3 regions of the Staphylococcus felis genome follow, and region 1 is predicted to be linked to each of the others. Evidence: riboswitches for the same ligand, from Rfam matches in the RefSeq annotation. Region 1 holds a riboswitch; each other region holds the start of a gene.
What was found. Region 1 has a riboswitch for thiamine pyrophosphate ahead of thiO (glycine oxidase ThiO). Riboswitches for the same ligand answer to the same signal wherever they lie in the genome.
Positions count from the first base shown of each region.

Region 2: linked by a shared signal. The riboswitch ahead of C7J90_RS07190 (ECF transporter S component) and the one ahead of thiO (glycine oxidase ThiO) in region 1 are both predicted to bind thiamine pyrophosphate.
Region 3: linked by a shared signal. The riboswitch ahead of C7J90_RS01385 (thiamine phosphate synthase) and the one ahead of thiO (glycine oxidase ThiO) in region 1 are both predicted to bind thiamine pyrophosphate.

Region 1 covers NZ_CP027770.1:531,114-539,051, reverse strand. The annotation lists gene C7J90_RS02645 (ABC transporter permease) at 1-351, opposite strand, end outside; gene C7J90_RS02640 (ABC transporter ATP-binding protein) at 338-1,201, opposite strand; gene C7J90_RS02635 (LytTR family DNA-binding domain-containing protein) at 1,299-2,141, opposite strand; gene nfsA (oxygen-insensitive NADPH nitroreductase) at 2,432-3,187, shown strand; gene C7J90_RS02625 (L-cystine transporter) at 3,298-4,689, opposite strand; gene thiO (glycine oxidase ThiO) at 4,765-5,874, opposite strand; TPP riboswitch at 5,958-6,058, opposite strand; gene C7J90_RS02615 (DNA-binding protein) at 6,122-6,721, opposite strand; gene C7J90_RS02610 (hypothetical protein) at 6,831-7,505, opposite strand; gene C7J90_RS02605 (general stress protein) at 7,679-7,938, opposite strand, start outside.
Region 2 covers NZ_CP027770.1:1,540,498-1,548,435, reverse strand. The annotation lists gene ptsP (phosphoenolpyruvate--protein phosphotransferase) at 1-767, opposite strand, end outside; gene C7J90_RS07210 (phosphocarrier protein HPr) at 767-1,033, opposite strand; gene C7J90_RS07205 (DUF697 domain-containing protein) at 1,192-1,722, opposite strand; gene C7J90_RS07200 (class I SAM-dependent rRNA methyltransferase) at 1,778-2,950, opposite strand; gene auxA (lipoteichoic acid stability factor AuxA) at 3,045-4,364, opposite strand; gene graF (glycopeptide resistance-associated protein GraF) at 4,708-4,839, shown strand; TPP riboswitch at 5,410-5,511, shown strand; gene C7J90_RS07190 (ECF transporter S component) at 5,728-6,303, shown strand; gene C7J90_RS07185 (ABC transporter ATP-binding protein) at 6,316-7,722, shown strand; gene C7J90_RS07180 (energy-coupling factor transporter transmembrane component T family protein) at 7,715-7,938, shown strand, end outside.
Region 3 covers NZ_CP027770.1:273,970-281,907, forward strand. The annotation lists gene C7J90_RS01350 (sugar efflux transporter) at 1-819, opposite strand, end outside; gene C7J90_RS01355 (LysR family transcriptional regulator) at 849-1,727, opposite strand; gene C7J90_RS01360 (ribonuclease FAU-1 family protein) at 1,842-2,393, opposite strand; gene C7J90_RS01365 (YebC/PmpR family DNA-binding transcriptional regulator) at 2,610-3,326, opposite strand; gene C7J90_RS01370 (ThiF family adenylyltransferase) at 3,402-4,403, opposite strand; gene C7J90_RS01375 (thiazole synthase) at 4,403-5,170, opposite strand; gene thiS (sulfur carrier protein ThiS) at 5,172-5,372, opposite strand; gene C7J90_RS01385 (thiamine phosphate synthase) at 5,375-5,959, opposite strand; TPP riboswitch at 6,029-6,138, opposite strand; gene C7J90_RS01390 (Bax inhibitor-1/YccA family protein) at 6,155-6,772, opposite strand; gene C7J90_RS01395 (CHAP domain-containing protein) at 7,031-7,843, shown strand.

The sequences.
Region 1 (7,938 bases):
TACCGAGGTGATTAGACTACTAACAGTGCCTAAAAAAGCTTTGCCTAACAAAAGTTCAACAGGTTTAAGGGGTGTCTCAATCAAACTTTGTAATGTTCCTTTTTCGTTTTCTTCAGCTAGTATAGAAATGGTAATACAACCTAATGGCATTGTGAGTGAGAATGCAATGATGATATACACTAGTAAATCATTAAATGATTCAGTTGATCCTTCAGAGGCAAGGGATGCACTCAAAAACTTAAAATATAGAGCAAGTAATATAGGCATAATAATCATAAAATAGAGAGAAGGATTACGTAAAATTTCTTTAAAATCTTTATAGATTACAGCTTTAACTCTAAATAATTTCATTGCTTTTTAACTCCTCTCCAGTAACTTTTACAAAAATATCTCCTAGTGATGGTATATCTGAAGCAATATATTTTAAGTTATCATTAGTGATTAATTTATGAATCAATGCGCCAGTGTCTGAATTGATATCTAATGTAAAATGAATGTCGTCCTTAGTGATGATTTTAATTGTAGGTGTGGCGTATTGGTATTGCAAAGACTGCGGATGACCAATTAACTTAATCTCTCCATTGATGATGAATGCTACACGGTGACATAATTGTGCAGCTTCATCCATATCATGTGTGGTGATAAAAACAGTTGTACCTTGCTCGTTAATCTCTTTTAAACGACTGTGTATCAACTTCGAAGTTATAGGATCAAGGTTTGCAGTGGGCTCATCTAAAAATAATAATTTGGGTTTATGAATAATTGCTCTTGCAAGCAAAACGCGTTGTTTCATACCAGACGATAATTCACTAATACGCTTATTTCTGTGATCATTTAGCTCAACATTTTCTAATACTTCATCTATGCGTTGCGTTGGTATCTGATAAATATCAGAGAATAACTTCAAGTTTTCATATATTGTTAAACGGTGATATAAAGATGAGTGGTCTGTCATAATACCAATATTATGCATGAATTGAGAAGTACCTAATTTACTTGCATTATAGCCTAAAACATTTAGACTCCCTTTAGACACCTTGAATAAACCAGTCATCATATTAATAGTCGTAGTTTTACCAGCACCACTTGGTCCTAAAAAACCAAAAATCTCGCCCTTCTTGACGGAAAAATCCAAGTTTTTAACAATGATTTGATCTTTAATCTTCTTTTGAACGTGTTGTAGTTGAATGATATTTTGCATATATGTGCCCTCCTATCTATAGTAGGACAAGAATATAATAATCATACGGTAAGCAATACTAAAAACTGATGAAATGTACCTATAAATCATTCAAATGTTATGAGGAGAGCTTGAAAATATGTTCAATATCCTTAACTTTGTCTCTAGACAATGGAATGATTTGGTCTCTATTCTGATTTAAATATAAAGAATAGCTATTTTTCGACCATGTAATAATCTCGCTCACTTTTTGTAAATTGACAAGATAAGAGCGGTGACATCTAAAAAATCCATAGTCTATAAGTAGTGATTCCATAAAGGTAAGGGTCTTATCATTTGTGTAGACTTCTTTTCCTATATGAATTTCAACCTTTCCTTCACGAGACTCTATAAAGTCGATATCTATTGGGTCAATTAGAATAATTTTTTCGCCAACTTTTATTGATACGCGATGAACTTGTCGGCGAACGGGTTGAACGTCAAAATCTTTAGAAGTTTCATTTTCCGATTGTAATCGTTTTAATCCTTGGTGGCTCAATCGATAAGAGTTATTTGTTAGAAGTAATGCTTCTTCAACATGATTGGTCGTACACACGATAGAAGACTTTTGGCTTAATTTTCGAATGAGTCGCATCATTAGTGATTTATGTTCAATCGTTAATTGTTGTAAAGGTTCTTTAATTAAAATATATTGATGTTCACTAATAGAAATGCGAACAAGATGTAGTAACTTAAGATTTGAGGTGGATATATTTTTGACTTTTTCATTTTGGACTGTTGCAAGATTAAATTGTGCAATTAAGTCATCTACACGGATAGGCTTGTTGAACCATTGCTTCCAAAAATGAATACATTCTTTGACTTTTAATGTTTCAGGTAAAGGCTCATTCAAAGTTGTAGTATATATATGGTTGTTTATATTTAATATGTTATTTTGAAACTCATCCTCACTGACTATCATAGTGAGTGGGTGGGTAATGGTTTCGCTGTGCGTTTGTGAACACTTGAGTTTAAATGATACCATCTCTAAAACCTGCCTTTTTATGTTAGCTATAGTATAACATTAATGATTGGTGTTATTTTGGAAAAGGGTATAAATGTGTTTTTATGCTGATGATAGACAAGGAATGATTAAATTTAGGTACTATAGTCATTTAGAGGGTAAAAATTAATGGAGGTTTGTAGTCATGCAATATGAATGGGAATTTGATAGGATAAAATGGTGTAGTAGAGTTAAAGGAGTGTTGTTCAATGTCAAACCATGTTTATCATTTAACGCAAAAGCATCATTCAGTTCGAAAGTTCAAGTCTGAAAAAATAAGCCGTGACGTTATTCAAAAGTTAATCGAAGCAGGACAAATGGCTTCGACTTCGAGTTATTTGCAAACCACATCATTTATTGGTGTTGAAGATGTTGAGAAGAAAGAAGCATTAAAGGAAGTTTCGGGACAACCCTATGTTGTAGATAATGGTTATTTGCTTGTTTTTGTCATTGACTATTATCGCCACCAATTAATTAATGAGTCTAGAGGTGCGGATATGGAAGGAAGTTTTGAATCCGCTGAAGGTTTATTAGTTGGGACAGTTGATGCTGCTCTTGCGGCTCAAAATATTGCCCTTACTGCTGAAGATATGGGGTACGGAATTGTTTATTTAGGATCACTGCGCAACGATGTAGAACGTGTGCGGGAGATATTAGGATTGCCTGAGCATACTTTTCCTTTATTTGGAATGGCATTAGGTGTGCCGGCAGATGATGAAGAGGGAATGCCTAAGCCAAGACTACCATTTGAACATGTCTTTCATGTCGATAGTTATAACGACAACAAAGATGAACAAATGACTCATCTGAAAAAATATGATGACATCGTGTCTAACTATTATAGTCAGCGTACTAATGGGGAGCGAGATGAGACGTGGTCAGAGCAAATTGCACGCTTTATGAGCAGTAAACAGCGCCAAGAGATGCTTGATTGGTTGCAAATGTCTGGATTTAACAAAAAATAATATTAAAAAGCTAGCGTAAGACCTTTAATGAAAAGGGCTGGTACGCTAGCTTTTTTGGTAGGTTATAAAATAAATGACTCAAATCTAAGTTCATGCTCAACACTTTTAGGTTAATGTTGAGATGCTAATTCGTTATAGTCGTTTGATTTGAATGTTTCGTCGTCTAATTGTTTTGTTAAGCGTGCTGTTCCTGTTCCAGCTACAATAGAGTCATTAACATTCAATGCTGTTCGTCCCATATCAATGAGGGGCTCTACTGAAATAAGTACACCAGCAAGACCCACAGGTAAGTTTAAGGCAGATAATACAAGGATTGATGCAAATGTTGCACCGCCCCCAACACCAGCAACTCCAAAAGAGCTTAAAACCACAACGACAATTAAAGTCAGAATGAATTGTAAATTAATTTCAACGCCTGCAACAGGCGCGACCATTATCGCAAGCATTGCTGGATAAATACCGGCACAGCCGTTTTGCCCAATAGATAGTCCAAACGATCCTGAGAAATTTGCAATAGACTGAGGAACCCCTAAACGATTGGTTTGGGTTTGAATATTTAAAGGTAATGCCCCTGCGCTTGAACGTGATGTGAATGCAAATATTATGACTTCAGCCGTTTTCTTCATATATTGAATAGGGTTGATGCGTAATGCCGATAAAATAATCAAATGAATCACGTACATTGTAATTAATGCAGCATAAGATGCTATGACAAACTTGCCTAATGTCCAAATTGCGGCAAAATCGCTTGTCGCCATCGTATTAATCATAATTGCTAAAATACCATAAGGTGTCAGGCGTAAAACGAATGTGACAATTGCCATAACAAGCGCATATACGGCATCGATACCACGCTTTAAGAGGTGACCGTTTTCAGGTTGTTTACGTGCGACGCGTAAATAAGCAAATCCGATAAATGCTGCAAAAATGACAACAGCAATCGTTGACGTTGCACGTGCTCCTGTAAAGTCTAAGAATGGGTTGGCTGGTAAAAGTTCTAAGATTTGTGCAGGCAGAGTAGTTGCAGTCATTTCTCTAGCTGTATTTGCAATTTCACTACTTCTGGCATTTTCAGCTTGGCCTAAATCGATACTAGATGCATCAAGACCAAAAATAAGGGCATAGACAATCCCGACAATAGCAGCAATTGCCACTGTTCCAATAAGAAACATAAATATATAGCTACCCACTTTGGCGAACTTTTCGCCAATTTCAATTTTAGTAAAGGCAGCTACAATCGATACAAATACGAGAGGGATTACAATCATTTGAAGTAACGCTATATAGCCATTACCGACAATGCTAATCCATTCAGTCGTTTGTGTTGTAACGTTACTGTTTGCACCGTAAATAAGGTGTAAAATTAATCCTAGGATAATACCAAGACCTAGTGCTAAAAAGACGCGTTTCGGGAATTTAATATGCTTTTTAGCCATTATTGCCAATCCTAGAAGTGCTAAAATAAATATAATGATATTGATAATAATATATAACGTAGACATAAAAACACGCTTCCTTTTAATTCCGATTTATAAAATAAGAATAATAGGAAGCGTTTATAAAATCAAGTATAATTTTTAAATTGTATGCTGATGAGGTTGGAATGGTTGTAATATTTCACGTGCTTGGTGATTGCCATCTACCAATTGCGCCATAAGTTTCCCCACAATCGGTGATAGAAGAATACCATTTCGATAATGTCCTGTTGTGACATATAGATTCGGACGAACTTCTCCCATGATGGGCTCTCCATCTGGTGTAATAGGACGAATACCTGTCCACTCTTTAATGATACGGCCTTGTTTTAATGCAGGAATCATAGCAATACTCTCACGGTCTAGCCAATTCAAGTTATCGCGATTATTCTGAGTGCTCCAGTTGTCGATTTCAGAAGTAGCGCCAATTAAGAAACGATTCGGCTTTTTCGGCACGATGTAACATCCATTTACATTAAAAATAGTTTCTTGCAAACCATGATAGTCAGATGCGATAAGTTTGACATCACCTTTGACAGGGTGCGTCGGTAAATGAATATTGAGGTGATGCAATAACGCGCCACTCCAAGCGCCAGCTGCGATAATCAGTTCGTCAGCATGGAAAGTTCCTTTAGACGTATGAATATGATAGCCCCCGTTATCCTGTTGAGAGATAGAAGTGGTTTCGGTATGAGTCAATAATTCGATAGATTCTCGGTGGGCTACTGATTTTATTAATGCTTGCGTATAAATATTAGCATTGATTTGTCCGTCGTCTTGAATTTTAAAAGCGGCACTTTGATTAGGATCAAGCTTTGGAAAACGTTGTGCCATTTCTGAGGAAGACAGTAGTTTAATCGTATGATCGTGTGATTGTAAAAATTGGAATTGTTTGTGTAGTGCTGTTATATCGTGGCTGTTTGAAGCCACTTTGATTAAACCATACTTTTGGTATTCAATATCGATACCTGTTTCACGCTCTAAATCTTTTGCAGTTTCGGGCATCATTGCACGACTTTGCATGGCAAGACGGTATAAAGGTGTGTCTTCAAAAAATTCATTTTGAGCACCTAGCATTCCTCCAGCTGCATAGGATGCATTCATTCGTGGAGTCGAGCGATCGATGATGCGAATGTGTCGGTGTTTAGATTTCAATTGACGTGCAATTGACAATCCCATGACACCAGCACCAATAATGACGGTTTGTTCCATAAAAAAGCCTCCTGCCAATGAGTAGGGGGCAAGAGGATGATTAGATTGAAATGGATACGCTAGAATACTGATTTCAGCAACAGTATATCGTATTAAAGCTTCCCTTCGTTGGTTCTAACCACTTCAGGTTCAAAGAGTTAAGATTCATCTTTCTCAGCTCACTCGAGCACCCCTAGCATTGTCATATTAAGTTAATCATGCATCACTTATTATAAACCGTGATAGATATTGTTGCAAAATGTACGGATTATCCTCCGAACAAGCGCTGTAAAAATCCTTTTTTCTCATTGCGTTCAATCGTATGTGCTAATGCTTTCTGCTGTTGAACTTGAGATTCAATACTTTGTTGTGTTTGATTAATCTGCTCAGTTTGTTGTTTTTGGGCTTCAGTAAGTGTCGCTAACGATTGATTGCTCGATTCAAGTTGTTGATTTAATTTTGTATGTAATGCTTTCAACTCTTCTTGCTGTTGATGGACTTGAGAAACCATTTGACCTAACATTTGACGTTCTTCGCGCATTTGATTGATTTCATTGCGTAATTCATTAAGAAGGTGTGGGACTTGTTGATCACTTGGAAGATGGTTTTGATCTTCTTTAACAATAACTTGTAAAAAATCTTTTTCCTGTTCAAGTTCTTCAAAAGCAAGCTCATAGCTATTTGTTCGACCCACACGTTCGGCGATTTCCTGGAATAATTCGATATCTTCTTCTTGAAAATCTGTCGCTTCACGACCGCGGTATTCTGTCTTTTTTAAGTGGTAGCCTCTTTCCTCAAGATGCTGCACAATTTTACGAACTTGTTTTTCGCTTAAGCCTGTTTTTTCGGCAAACTCTTTTGTTAGCATAAGTCACGATTCCTTTCTAGTTTTTTAGACAAACGGCAGAGTGCGTTCAGTAACCCGTAAGTCTTACCTCCTCATTATTGTAACGGCTTTATTTGCTGATTTCAAGGGGTTAGTCACTGACTTCTTTACTCAGCCCCATCTTGATAAGTAATGGATAAATAATCTTGCGAGGAAGACGGTTTGCAAATACATATTTGAGAATATAGCAAGATTTGATACTTGTTCCATAAATGTCTTTAGTCAATGGAATATTTGTTTTGATATACAATTCTAACGGAACAGGTTTTCCATTGCGATTGAGAGAAGGTTGTAAATAGTTGATGTCAGTTTGTTTGTCAAAGTCATTTTGCATGAGAAAGCGACGTCGAAAAGCAATGTCATCTGCTGTATCGTTGTCGACATTTGGTGATTCAAAGGTAGACTCAAACATAAAGAAGTTAACATCGCGCCCATGTAATTGATTAGCTAGTGCGTTCACACCTGTTTCTATTGCATCAAGTGTTGATTTAAGAAATGTTTTGCACTGAGGTCCTTTTTCAGCGATTAAGTAAATGATAAAACCAGCATTCGTCGTTGCTTCGTAATGTGCAGTCGCAAAGCTGACCACTTTTTGGTCATGAATGCCTACTAAAAAAACGTAATCGTTTTGTGTTTTTTCAGTTTTTAATGATTGCACGAAGACGGACTCATCTTCGGTTACAAGGGGGTCTAGTTTATCTTTATAAAATGCCATAGCAGGCGCATACCATCGATCTTGTGTCGATTTGATCTGTACAAATTCCATGTTGTTCACCTCTTTTAATTTGGATTAAGTATAGCATAGGTTCAATGCTTCAGTGAAAGTGGGCGTGATTGAAGGTACAATAAAAGGATTAAGACGCGAATACGGTCTTAATCCTTATGACTTAATGTGATAGGATTTAGGACGACATTGGACATTTTAGTCTTAAGCTCGTATTATTCAATATCACCAGTATGCTCTGATGGCATATGTTTATGTTCCAAACCCTTATCTTGACTTTGATACGCTGCGTTGTTGGCAACTTCACCATTCTTAACATTGTCTTTTTGACCGATTACGACAATTTTATTGTTAGAGATGTCTTGCTTTAAGTCATCCTTGGCATTCTCTTCTAAGTTGTATCGTGTCAAAACAGCTTCCTCGGCATCTTCACCAATAAAAAATCGCATGAATTTGTCACTAATTGTAGCATTAG
Region 2 (7,938 bases), 1.0 Mb from region 1:
TGCTTTAATGCTTCACGATCAGCGAAAAATGTTTCTCGCTTATGTTGATAAGCACGTACTTCATCATCAGTTGGATTAATAATCACATCTCCAGTCAAGCCATCAACAATCATCATATCTCCTTGTTGGACAGAGTCAGTAATTGTTTTAGTTCCTACTACAGCTGGAATTTCTAATGAACGACTCATAATCGCTGAGTGAGATGTACGTCCACCAATATTTGTCACAAAGCCTTGGACATACTGTTTATTGAGCTGAGCAGTATCTGAAGGCGTTAAATCATTCCCTACAATAATAACGCTTTCATCAACAATACTCGGATTCGGTAATTCGACACCTAATAAATGTGCAAGTACACGTTTAGATACGTCACGAATATCTGCAGCACGCTCTTTCATATATTCATTATCCATAGATTCAAAAATGGTAATAAAGTTCTGAGTTACTTCAGTGAGTGCATGTGGCGCGCTCGCTTGTTCATCTTTGATTTTACTTTCAATCGGTTGAATCAGTTCTGGATCATCTAAAACGAGTAAATGCGCATCAAAAATAGCCGCTTTATCGGCACCAAGTTGTACTTCTGCATTATTTCTAATTTTTGTTAATTCAACTTTTGATTGTTGAATCGCATCTTTGAATTGAGATACTTCTGCATCAGGATTATCGGTTTTTTCACTGCTATAACTTAAATCAGGTTCTACAAGTAAATATGCTTTGGCAATGGCAACACCATCAGAAGCGCCAATTCCCTTAATAATATCAGACATTATTTTGTAAGTCCTTCTTTACTTAATACTTCAGTAATCGCTTTAATCGCTTCAGATTCGTCGCTACCGTCAGCATAAATAGTGATCTCTGCATCTTTACCAACACCTAAACTCATAACACCCATGATTGATTTTAAGTTAACTTTTTTAGCATTGTATTCTAATTGAATATCAGAATCAAATTTTGAAGCTGTTTGTACTAACATTGTTGCTGGGCGAGCATGAATCCCTGTCTCGTCGATAATTACATATGATTGTTGTTCCATTTTATATCTTACTCCTTTAATTAAATCAATTTATTAGCTGAAAATTATTACTAATCCTGCTACATAGGTTAACCTTACCAAAATCCATCCTCAAATTCAATTCGTAAATCATTGTCGCAGTGTGGTTTCATTTAACTTTTGACATAATTTCGAAAAATTTAAACTAAAGCTTTAGCAACGTCTTCACACTTCTGAATATGTTCTTTACCTAGCTTAGTCATAAAATAATAACTAATAGACGCTGAAACTGCTTGTCCAACCAACGGAAACCAGCGTGTTTGCTTTGCAGCTGTGCGTTTTGCTAAATCTCTGATAAATATTTTTACTATACCGTTTGTAACTTTTTTACCTATCAACTGACTCCCTTGAATGCCTGCTGCAACATATATTCTGTTTTTTACATCATCTGAAAGTTTATTAACTTGCTTATGATCTAAACCATATATTTTGTTGATATCTTCAATAATATCTCTCATTAATTTAACATCTACACCAAAATCAAAGCCCGGTACCGGAACAAGTGTCGCACTAGAAGACAAGAGTGCTTTCTTCTTAACAATATTCTCAGCATATTTTCTTCTTTGATTGAGGTCTTCGATTGTTTGGGGTAATTGATCTTTTTGCGTAATTTCATCTATATTTAATACTTTATTTCCAACAGATTGTGCAATTTTATTCGAAAATTTCATTTCTGTTACCGCCTTTCAAACAAATAGATATGACACTATACCCATTTTGCGAAGTTTAATGCTTGACTGTTATAAAAATAACTTTTAAATATTTTGATGGCTTATAATGTGGATGTGTTTTGAAATCTTTTGGTAACCCCATCACTTCATCTACGGTATAGTCTACGCCTGCTTCATCAAGCACACGTTTTGCCATATTTTTAAATGCTTTAAGGCTGTACATACTATGATTAGTACTTAAAATGAGGCTGCCATTGTATGCTAAAATATCTAACGCTCCTTTAATCAACTTGCTATAATCTTTCATTACAGAAAAAGTTTTCTTTTTGTTTCGAGCAAAACTTGGTGGATCTATTACAATCGTGTCATATTTCAAGTTATGGCGAAGTGCATATTTATAGAAATCAAACGTATCCATTACAAAAATCTTTTGAGTATTAGGGTCAATTGCATTGATACCAAAATTCTCTTCAGTTAATGTTCTTGAACGATTGGCTAAATCAACGCTTGTCGTTTCGACGGCTTCCTTTGCAGCTATCACAGAGAAAGCACCTGTATAACTAAATAAATTTAATACTTTTCGTTCATGTGAATAATAATCTCTTAATTTTTTTCTGACTTCTTTTTGATCCAAAAAGATTCCGGTCATTGGGCCTTCATCTAAATCGACATTATAAAAGGTGTGATTTTCTTCAATGACAATTGGAAACTCAGCACTCTCTCCTAAAACAAAGCCCGAATGAATATTGTCATTTTTAAATCGTGTCTTTTCATAAATGGAACGATAATTAAATACTGATTTTATCGCATTGATCACATCATCTCTAAATGCATAAATCCCTTCAGAATACCACTGAATCAGTAAATGGCCATCGTAATTATCAATTGTTAACCCACCGACACCGTCACCTTCTCCATTGAATAATCGAAACGCGTTCGTTCCATCAATATGATAAAAGTATTGACGCTCTTCAAGTGCCAGTTCAAATTTATTGTGAAAGAATGTGCGATTGATTTGCTCATCCTTATCATAACTCAGCACCCAACCCAATCCTTTATGCTGTCGTCCTACGTAACATGTCGCGATATATACATCTGTCGACGTCATCAAGTAGAATAGATCACCTTCTTTCAAATTGTGACTTCGAAAGATATCTTCTTCTTCAATCAAAGGATATTGATTAAAATATTTATCCTCTTTTCCTTTATTTAAAATAGCCGTTTTCATTGATATCAGCCCTTCTCTTTTAACGTTATTTTCATTTTAACATGAAAAAGCCTGAAGATAGGATAACCTCTCCCATGCTTCAGGTCTTTAATCTTTACTGCTCATCCGGAGACTTTTGTCTAAGTTGTACAATAAATGCGACAATCGCAGGAATAAGCATTAATAATAAAATAGGTGTAATAAAAATTGAAAGTAATAACCCATTAAAAAGTATAACAATGTATTCTGTAAGTAACTTAAAAAATAGAATACTAATCATGAATAATTGTAAGTAATAGTACTTTCCTTTTAACATATAAGTGACTGTTGTAATGATGTAAATAATTCCCACTATTAACAATAAAAATAAGCTTACCCATTCATATACATATTGTGTTTGAGAAAGTCTCCAATCTCCCGACATAAATAAGCTATTCCGATTATTAAACTCGAGCAGTATGAAGAATAAAATGATAATGCCACACGCAAGTATGACATAATTTTTTTTCAACCACTTTGGACGATGTAAAAAAGAGGGAATATCATCTTCTTCTAATTTAGCCCAACCAAACCACTTTTCTTTTATTGTATCTTTCTGACGTCGTATCTTCTCAAGATCAATACTTCGACGTGTTTTTCGAGTAATGCCTTGTGTAAGTTCTGATGTGCGATGTTGAATATCTTTAATATGGTATTTAGTATTATCATTAAATTGGTACTTTTTACTTCTTGAATATTCATTCGTTTCTCCTGTTAACTCTTCATTTGACACAGGTAATGAACGACGTAAAAACAAAAAGTTCCAAATCGCCATTTGTCCTAAAATCCACAATAAGATAAAAAAAGTATTAATACTTAATACATCAATAGCTGTAATTTCACGTGCATCAATACGACCATACAATGAAAGCTGAGTCATTACATAACTCAAACCGTAACTAAATATAATCCATAAGTAATGTTGTTTGCGGTGTGCTGGGTTTAACTCATCCTTATATGCGATATACCCGATATGTATTAAAAAAGGTATCACAAAAACAAAAGCAACCCAACTATAAACTTGAGACATAAAAATTAACGTTAACACAAAATAAATAATACCAATCAGCAAAAAGAAGATTGAGATATCATAATCAAATCGTGTTGTATTCGTTAAAGTTCGCCCTATCAAAACCATTAATGCCCCAAATAAAAGTATGATAATTCCGCTCGCTAAAGGAACATCACCAATGTATTTACTCATTACACGAATAATTTCATTAAAAAACGCCATTGTAAAATCCCAAGCATTATCAATGTCAGGTATTTTACGCTTACCATCGTTGAGTTGATGTATAAGTGGTATATTAATGAAAATAATAATGCTCAATAGAATAGAAAGTACACCAATAATATAGCTATAAATCACTTCGGTGTATTTGTTGAACAATGACATGCGCTCACCTCACAACTATTATAAACAATCCCAAAAGATATGTCTGTAATTTTTCAGAAATTCAGTCTATAGTACGACTTCACTTGTCGCAACTATCCAATATCATCTATCCTATCTCACCATATATTTGTGTTGATAAACTATTATCCTATCTCACCATATATTTGTGTTGATAAACTATTATCCTATATTATCCATATTAAAACGTCTTCACTTTAATTTACAACCATTACCAAATCTATATAATCATAGGTGTCATTAAATCCAAACTTAAAAGTCATGTTTAGATTTCTATTTTTCGGGCATAACATAGACATATACTTTTCAAAGGAGTGCATATTCAATGTCTGAAAAAGATTTAAAAAAAGCAGCAGAACAAGCTAAAGAAAAAGAGCAAGATTTAAAAAATAAAAAAGAAGATACTAAAAAAGGTTTAGAAGAAACAAAAGATAATATTCAAGACACTTTTGAATAAGACAATCTGAATGGTGAAATAATACGTACTAGGAATGTAACACTTTTTTGAGTTCATTAAAACATGTGAGTGTTATTCTGATTCCGAGTATTATTGGTTCTATAGTAAATCGGACTGGTGTATAAATAATTTCATTTATTTGATTGTTCCATAAAGCCTCGCTTTTCTAGGCGCCTCAGAAGTCTCGGCTTAGGAATCGATCAAATTTGCTATATTTATTTACACCCTTAAGTTATAAAGTATGTTTTACCAACTCAATTTTACTGATTTATGTCGTATTATAAAGAGGCATTAATGTTCAAGACTTTATGATCACACAACAAAAAAGGCGTTAAGCAATCCATTATTGCATAACGCCTTAATTTAATGCTCTCAGTCCAATTTGACTGAGAGCCGTATTATTTCACCATTTTTTTGGCAACTATTCCCCATCATTTTTCTGAGTCACCTTAACGATTCCCATATTTTGGTGAGCGACTAAAGTGATAAGATAAAGCGCCTCCTTAATACGTCATAGTCACCACTTCTTGACTTTTGTCACCTAACAGTGTACATTATCAATAACAATTAAATTCGCACTAGGGGTGTGTATGCTGAGATGAGGAGTCAATCCTCAAACCCTTTGAACCTGAACTAGATGATACTAGCGTAGGAAAGTGTAATCGTTTATGATTCATAAACATGGTCTATGCGGTTATTGGAGTAGCCGCTTTTTTATGATGTTTATTTATTGTAACAATTCCTACGCACATCTCAGTACGAGACTTGTGCGTTTTTTATTTTCATCACATTATCACAATGACCATTACTATCCGTTGTCTTAAATGAATTGGATTCGACAAACAATGATCATTGCTGATGATATCAACTTTAAGGAGGACATTTATGATGAAGAAGGGGTTAACACTTTCTGATATCTTAGTGACAGTCTTAATTTCTGTTATTTTTGCTGTCATTTATAATTTATGGTGGATTGTTAATAATACAGTTCAGCCACTCGGTTTACATATCGATCAGCTGATGTATGGTATGTGGTTTAGTGCTGCTGTTGTTGCATATTTGATTATTCCAAAAATGGGAATTGCATTACTTGCCGAGTTTGCAGCAGGTGCTGGCGAAACCATTATGATGGGTCGCTTTGATATACCAACAATTATTTATGCATTACTTCAAGGTTTAGCATGTGAAATTGTATTTGCTATATTCCGATACAAATCACGTGCATTAATGGTTGCTATTTTAGCCGGTATGGCTGCTGCTATTATCAGCTTACCCATTGACTGGTACTATGGTTACCTTAATGAAGTTGCAAAATGGAATTTAATTTTATTAATTGCCTTTCGAGTGATTAGTGGTGCTGTTTTAGCTGGTATTTTCCCATATTATCTAGTCAAAGCACTTGATCAAACTGGTGTAACTAAGCTATTCAGACCTGCTTCAAAAGATGATTATGATACTTTATAAGGAGTATTAAAAGTGTTAAAAGTTAAAAATTTGCGCTTGAAATATCCAAGTGCTGATTACAAAATTTTCGATGGTCTAGATATTGAAATTAAAGATAAAGAAAAAGTACTTTTACTTGGACCATCAGGTTCTGGTAAAAGTACTTTACTCAATGTATTAAGCGGCATAGTTCCTCATTTAATTGACTTGCCAATGAAATATGATGAACTGCACATTTCAAAACAATCTGGAGTTATCTTTCAAGATCCTGACTCACAATTTTGCATGCCACAAGTAAATGAAGAACTTGCTTTTATACTTGAAAACCGCCAAGTTGCGCGTCAAGAAATGGATCATTTAATAAATGAAGCATTACAACGCGTTCAACTGGATGTGAATCCTAAGCAAAATATCAATCAGTTGAGTGGTGGAATGAAGCAAAAATTAGCGATTGCGGGGACACTCTTACAAAATGCAAATACGTTATTTTTAGATGAACCAACTGCAATGCTTGATGTAGAAGCAACAGAAAATCTTTGGTCTTTACTTAGAGATTTATGGGAAGATCAAACTGTGCTCATCGTAGAACATAAAGTTGAACACATATGGGATTATGTAGATCGTGTGATTCTTATGAACCACCAAGGTCAAATCATTCAACAAGGCGAGCCAGATTACATTTTAAAACATTTTGAGGATGTTTTAAGCGAATACGGTGTTTGGCATCCGAATGCGTGGGATAAGGCGCCTAACCCCATTGAAAAACCATCAGATATTTCAAAGTCATTTTATTATCAATTCAATCAAGGCGCTATTCAAAGAGGAAATAAAAAACTATACAATGTATCACATTTCGATATACATCCAGGTGAATGGATTACATTAACTGGAAAAAATGGAACAGGTAAAACAACTTTATTTGAGTCGATGATGCAACTAATTAAATACAGAGGAACAATGCGCTACAATAATCAGAAACTAAATAAGTTAAAAGATGCAGCGAATAATATGTATTTAGTTTATCAAAATCCAGAGTTACAGTTTATTCAAAACACTGTTTTTGATGAAATCTTTGTTAATTATGACCATTCAAATCATGACAATGCGAAACAATTAACCGAATCTATGCTTGAATTACTAGATTTACATCATGTCAAAAATCAACATCCTTTTGAATTATCAATGGGGCAAAAGAGACGATTAAGTGTCGCAACTGCCTTAAGTACTAATGCGGATATTATCTTGCTGGATGAGCCAACATTTGGTTTAGATAGTCATAATACGTTTAAATTAATTGAGTTGTTTCACGAAAGAATGCAGCAAGGGCAAACCATTATGATGATTACACATGACCCACATATTATTCATCGTTATCCGACGCGTCACTTTGCAATTCAAAATGCTCAACTTGTTGAATGCGAGGTGACACATCATGGTTGAATCTTGGAAGCTTAAATACACATTTATGGACAAGGTCAATATTATTACTAAGTTGTTTCTAGGTATTGCACTTTTTTTCTTTATTATCTTTATTCACAACTTTGACTTTATGATTTATCTTGCCTTCATGATGTTATTGTTTTTACTTCTAGTGAGCGGCACACAATGGAAAGTATTATTACTGTTTTTGAGTTTTTCCATTGTGTTTGCCCTTAC
Region 3 (7,938 bases), 260 kb from region 1:
TAATATAATCATAAATGGCACCTCTAAGCCCGCACATAAACTCGCAAGATGTCCGACATACTTCTCATCTTCACCTAAATATCTTGTAACATAAAGTGGCATATTTAACGTGTACATCCATTGGCCAATATGCAATAAGATAAAAGCAATAAATGGTACAATCAGATACGTTTGACGCAACATTGAAGGTGCGTTATCTTCTGTTGCTGCGTTACCTCTGACATGTGCTGTTGTTTTAACATCTTTAAAAAAGAACACTTGCAAAATCAGTGTCGTCAATATAATCGCAATCGTCCCCCCGAACAACCCGTTATATCCCCAACTTTGATTGAGTAAGTTTCCAACAAGCGGTCCAAATAAAAAGCCAAAAGAAAACATCGAACGAAGCACTGAGTTCGCAAATATGGCACGATCACTTGATGTAGACTGATTAATAGATTCTCGAGCCGATGCGTATAATTGCGGCATAGCTGGAGCGAATAAGCCTTGGAACACGGCATATAAAATAATAAATAACGTAATTGAATCAATAAAAAATGGCAAACTAAAACTTAAAGCGCCCATGAATAGTGAGAAAATGATAATCACTTTTCGATTAATAGGATGCGTATCTGAGAAGCGTGCTACAATTGTATTCATCGTAAATTGACTTAATGCTGCCAAAGCTAATAATAAACCAAATTGATTCGTACTCATGCCTAAAGCATTCGTAGCAAACAAAATAAAAAACGGGACCGTTACAGCTATCCCCATCCCAATAAACATCATATTTACAACAAACAATTTGTAGTTTTTAATCGTTAGTAATTCACGAAACATGTATTTCTCCTTCACTTTTTGACATCTGTTTATAAACCATAATTATGGTCATTAGATTGAACGAATGCTTTAAGAATACTAATAAATGAGCTTACCTGTGGTAATTGCAACATACTCATATCATAACTTAAATATGTTGAACGAATGAGCGACTGTTCCTCAATATCAACCTTTAACATTGTAAACTGCTCCGAATCCAAATCCTTAACCATAATTTCAGGTAGAATAGTCACACCTACCCCTGTAAGTAACAACGCTTTACAAGTCGCAACTTGATCCACTTTAATACGCGCATGATAATCTTGTGACATATGGTGGCGATACCATGTCTTAATTTGATTGATATAAACTGGATCCGCTTGAAATTCAATAAAAGGCAACTTATGTAACACATTTTCTTTATTTTTAGGATAAATAAAGTAATGCTTATCATCCATCAAATGATCATTATGCATATTCAATAATTGATTGCCTCGCACTATCATCATATGGTAATCGTTATGATGCGCTTTAATGTGCTCACTAGACCCTACTTGTAGTTGAATTTCAACATTCGGGTATTCTTCAGTATAGCGACTCAAAACTTCAGGCATCACAGTTTGTCCAATTAAAGAAGAACATCCAATTGACAGTGTTCCATTAATCGCACCTACATGCGCTTTAATTTTATCTTGAAATAAACGCTCTTGTTTTAACATTGTTCTTGCATGTTCAATAACCATTGCACCCTCAGTTGTTGTAATGAGTTGCTTTTTCGTTCGTATAAAAATATCCACACCAAAATGGCGCTCGATTGACTTTAAACGTTGTGTCACGGCAGGTTGTGAAATATACAAGCGCTCTGCCGCTTTTCTTAATGTTCTCGTTTCGTCCAAAGTAGTAAGCAAACGGTAATCATCAATTTTCAAAGCTTATCCTCCTCTACACAAAGAAACACTAGACTTTTGTCCAGTGTGCAGTTTTGACCTCTATTTTACACGCTGATTGACCCACATCAGTTTGATGCATTATCAAATGGCAAATTATTTATCCTTTTTTATGTGCTTGCGATTGATTTTTTTGTAGCAATATAGTGCCTTTTCCTGAATACTATTAAAATCTTCAAAAATTTGAACCATTAATTGATGCGCAATGATATAAGCTTCGTGATATTGTTTTTGTGTAATTTGTTTCGTTCTAAGTGCACGTTTTAAATCGTCTTCATCGACTAGCTCATATTGACCATTAGGTAAAACAAGCACATCCAAACATAAGTCTACCGTACGCGCTTTACCCTTTTGTGTAATATTTTTAAGATTAATATCAAAATAATATTGCAATGGCTGGCCTCGATCATTAAACATCACAGTCATACTGTAACGTTTCTTTTCTGGCAAAATCTGTAACCATTGATAATGATCATCCGCAACAATCATCCGTTCTCCTACAACAGTCACCTCTAAAGGTTCTCTTACTTTATGCATTGTAATTAAACCGATAATACCTTTGAACTTGTTATTATTGACCTTCACTTCAATATAATCATGATCTAAGAGGCGACGCCAGTGACGTTTATCTAAATATTTAATTTTCACAGTCACGATCCCCCCTTTTATTTTATTATATAAAAATAGAAGTTTAATGTCACTTCATCTATTCAATGACGACTCTTTTATGACGACTATAGCACGCCATACTTTTCAATATGCTTAATATCCTTCTTTGTTTAGCTATCCTTTTTCACAAAAAGCCCTTCAAAGTTATCACATATACGTGTCACCTTGAAGGGGCATCAAACTTCTCAATACTATTTATGATAATTCTACATTATGAAAGACATGCTGTACATCTTCTAAGTCTTCAAGTACATCTACTAACTTTTCGAATGTTTCTTGATCTTCTTGTGATAATTGTACTTCCGTCTGTGGTAACATTTCGAATTCAGCAACTTCAAAATCTTGAACACCTAATGTTCTTAATGCTTGTTGGACTGTGGCGAATTGATCAGGAGCTGCATAGACAATTGTTAAATGCTCATCATCTAGAACGTCACGTACATCAATATCTTGTTCCATCAAATGTTCTAAAACTGTATCTGCATCAAACGCTTCAAATGCAAACGTAGCTGTATGATCGAACATATATGCTACGGATCCAGACACACCCATGTTTCCACCATTTTTACCAAATGCGGCACGTACGTCTGACGCAGTACGGTTTACATTATTTGTGAGCGCATCAACAATTACCATCGAACCACTTGGGCCAAATCCTTCATATCGAAGTTGATCATAATTCTCTTCTCCGCCACCTTTTGCCTTTTCAATGGCTCTATCAATAATATGATTTGGTACATTATATGTTTTTGCACGTTCTAAAACGAGTCTTAATGATTGATTTGATTCTGGATCTGGTTCACCCGACTTAGCTGCTACATAGATTTCTTTACCAAATTTCGCATAAATTCGACTCGTGTTTTTATCTTTTTGAGCTTTTTTCTCCTTGATGTTATTCCATTTACGTCCCATGATTCCATCTCGCTTTCGCATACTTTTTTCAATATGCTTTATTATACATTGTTTTTTTTCATTTAATCAACAGTCTCAATGATGTACGCTTTTAAAAATATAAGGAATCATCTCTTTCGCATATTCACTATTGTCAACATTGTATATCAATAATCGTCCATCTTGATATAATGTCATATCGTAATCTTTATATCTTAATCGTTTGATAAAAGGATTTTGGATTAACGTAGATACCTCTTCTTGCAGAGGGGCTTCAAAATAGTCAGCCTTTAATCGAATTTGATACACACCGCCGCATAACAGACGCATCTCATCTAATTTCGTTTGTGCAAGTCGTTGATAAATATGTTGGCCACACACTGCACAGTCTTCCTCTTTAAGTGATTGTATCGAAGTTCTGCGCATTGTTCCTTTAAATATATCAGTTGTAACCATTGTATATGAGAATGTGTCATGCATGAGATAATAAAATAACTCAGACACAACAAAACTACTTGCCAAATGTACAGCAGGTGGCAGTACGCCATATACATCACAACTTTCCATCGTTTCTGGAACATCTGGCATCACGCAATGTAGACACGGACCATCTTGATCAATCGGAAATACACTGACCTGACTTCCAATCACAGCCCCATATATATAGGGAATATTTAATTGGCGTGTTGCTTCATTGATTAAATAACGTGTTTCGAATTGATCGAGCCCATCAAGCACAATATCTGGCTTTACTTCTTCTAGTATCCCAATAATATTTCGGGCTGTGATTTCTTCATTTAAAGGATCGATTTCTACTTCATGATTCATCGCAACTAATCGCTTCTTTAATGCGAAAACTTTCGGCATCATCTCCTCTACATCAGCTTCAGTATAGCCGCTTTGTCGATGCAGGTTGGTTAAAGATACAATATCTTTATCAACAATTGTCAGCTTTTTAATTCCACTACGCACAAGTTGTTCAGCTATACCGCTTCCCAATGCTCCAACTCCTATAATAAAGGCATGTAGTTTTTGAAGTTTTTGTTGTCCTTGCTGACCAAATGGCGGAAATTTAACTTGTCTATCGTATCTATCCATTAAAGAAACCCTAACCCCTCAGAAGGACTAGATTGTACTGCATTATATTTGATAGGAATTCGTCCTGCTTCATAACTTAAACGTCCCGCTTCAATCCCCTTTTTCATTGCCTCAGCCATTTTAGCTGGATCTTTAGCACGCGACACTGCAGAATTTAATAAAATAGCATCTGCACCTAACTCCATCGCTTCAGCACAGTCTTTAGCAGAGCCAATCCCTGCATCAACAATAACCGGAACTTGGCTTTTTTCAACAATATATCGTAAGTTAAGCGGATTAGAAATTCCTCGTCCTGTCCCAATCGGAGAAGCTAACGGCATAATCGCATGTACACCTAGTTCTTCTAAACGTTTCGCCAAGACAACATCATCTGAAATATAAGGACAAACAATATATCCTTTTTCTAATAAAATTTCACAGGCTTTATATGTTTCAATAGGATCAGGTAATAAAGTATCATCATCTCCAATGACTTCAACTTTTATCATGTCACAAATCCCAGCTTCTTTCGCTAATTCAGCTATACGTACCGCTTCTTCTGCTGTTTTTGCTCCGGCTGTATTTGGAAATGTAATAAATTTGTCAAGGTCAACATTAGCTAAAGGATTCGGTAAACTTTTGTCATATAAACTCATACGTCTAACCGCAAATGTCAGCACTTCTGTTTCCGAAGCTTTTATCGCTTCTTCCTGAACTGTCTCATTATCAAACTTTCCAGTACCTAAAAACAATCTTGAATTAAACTCTAAATCTGCAATTTTAAACATCTTATCCGCCTCCAACAAATTCTAAAAGTTCTAATCTATCATTTGGTCTTACTTTTGTAGTTGACCATTCTGAACGCTTAACAACCTTCGCATTCAGCTCAACAGCCATACGTTTCGCTTCGATTTCAAAATGATTTAATATATCTTGTATCGTTGTATGTTCTTGAAATGTTTGTACTTCTCCGTTGACAATGACTTCCACCTTCATCCCCCTCTCTCATTCCATAATTTCGATAATTTTTGCACATTTTCAAAATTCTCGTTAAAAATACTCCCGATGCAAGCAATACCTCTAAATCCTTCCGATAATCGTTGCACTGTTTGGCAATTAATCCCACCAATCGCAACCAGTGGCAAACCTACTTTAAGCGCTTGTTCTACTTCTATTAACGTCCTCGGTTGTTGATTTGGTTTGGAAGCTGAATGGAATAAATGACCAAACATGCCAAAATCAATATGATGTTGCATCGCTTGTTGTATAGATTCAACTCGATGCACAGACATACTAACGGAAAAATCGGGATGTCGTTTTTTGGTTTCAAAAGCAGCTGGATCCATTTCTCTAAAATGAATACGTCTCACACCTAATTTTAATGCTAGTAAGAGATTAGAGTGGATGATGATTTTTTCTTTAGGAAACCCTTGTTGCATAAGGCCTCGTACCCAACTTAAAAGATCATCTTGTTCCATTGGCGTTCTTAATATGACGCCATCAATGAATGGCTCGACCTCCTTGAGACGATATTGATGTATTTGTCTTAATGTTTGAAAAGGTGTGACTGCTATCATCACTTTGACACCTCCTTGAATACAAATAAAAAAGCTACTTCTCTAAATAAATAGAAAAGTAGCTGAAAGCACGACGAAATGCCACTTTCCTACGCCAGTGCGAACTGGATCAGGTTCAGGAATTTCGAAATAACACATTTCGATCTCAGCCATTAATAATGGCACTTCCAGTGGTTTAATATATGTTTATAAAATTTACCTTTTGACCATACGAGCTAATTTTAACACGTATCGTATAATACGGAAAAGGTTTAAGAACAAATTAAATCCCATTTCGCGAGGAGAGAATTGCCCTCTTTTTAGACGATTAAAATCATATAATGTATATAACAAGAAGAGTAACACACCTACTATCGCTATCACAGTATGCAACATTGGATTATGTATAAACCAACTGATTATACTCATGACAATCAATACGATGAATGTTACAAACAAATATTTTCCCATATTAGAAGCATCTTTAATGAAAAAATAACCGATGAAACCAAATACGATAAATCCTAAAACAGCTATAATGACATTTTGAATCAATAGATTAGATCCTAAATCTTCTATAGTATACATCAATGTAGCATATGATAATAAACCTGAAATAATTGTATAAATATGAGACATAATAATACCACTAAATCTCGCACGTTGAACTACCATTGTGACCAAAATCAAAACCAATAATCCTATAGATAACGGCTTCCGCCATTCTATAGGTAAAAACTGCCCTAAATAAACAAAAACACCAAAAATCATCCAATAATACATAAAATAAAGCCAAACCTGACTATACTTCTTTTTTTGATTCTCATTGCGCATAACATGTCACCTTCCTTTAAAATAATACCCTTCATACAATATTACAAACTGTTTAATGTTCTGTTATGGGTTATCTATCATTCATTACCAAAACACTTATAAAATCAATTTAAGTTAGAGATTCAATTACAAAAAATATTTATTACAATATTACATATTTGTAACAACTCCCACAAATATAAAATTCTTTGTTATGATGAAAAAGAATATTTTAACGAATCAACGTAATTGCAAAACAACTTTTAAGGAGGCAATACATTGAAAAAATTAGCATTCGCACTTACAGCTACTTCTGGTGCTGCAGCATTACTTACGCAGCACGACGCTGAAGCATCCACGCAACATACCGTACAATCGGGTGAGTCTTTATGGAGCATTGCTCAAAAGTACAATACATCAGTTGATCACATTAAACAATCAAATGATTTATCAAACAACCTTGTATTCCCTGGACAAGTCTTAACAATCGGAGGCGAAGGACAAGGGTCAAACGAAGCATCACTTAATTCCAACGGTACACATGTTGTTTCACCTGGCGAATCTTTAAATGTGATTGCTTCAAAATATGGTGTCACTGTCCAAGATATCATGAACGCTAACCAACTTAGCAATTATTTAATTCACCCTAATCAAACATTAACCATTCCAGGTGGATCAGGTGGGGCCTCACCTTCTATTTCAAATGGCCCTTCTAACGAAACAGTTCCGTCACCTGGAGGGTATACAACACCGACATTCAATGATCAAAACCTTTATGATTGGGGTCAATGTACATGGCATGTATTCAATCGTCGTGCTGAAACAGGACAACCTATTAGCACTTATTGGTGGAACGCCGATCATTGGGCAAATAACGCTGCTAAAGATGGTTACAGTGTTGATCATAATCCAACAGTAGGTTCTATTATGCAAAATTACGAAGGTCCAGTGGGTCATGTCGCATACGTTGAACGCGTAAACAGCGATGGCAGTATTTTAATATCAGAAATGAATTATAATACACCGCCAGGTACAATGGATTATCGTACAATCCCAGCATCTGTAGCTTCTTCTTATAATTATATTCATTAATCATTATAAAAATGGTAACAGAACGACCTTCATCGTTGTGTTGCCATTTTTTATACTTCAAAATTATTACAATATTAATCCTCTTTTAATAAACA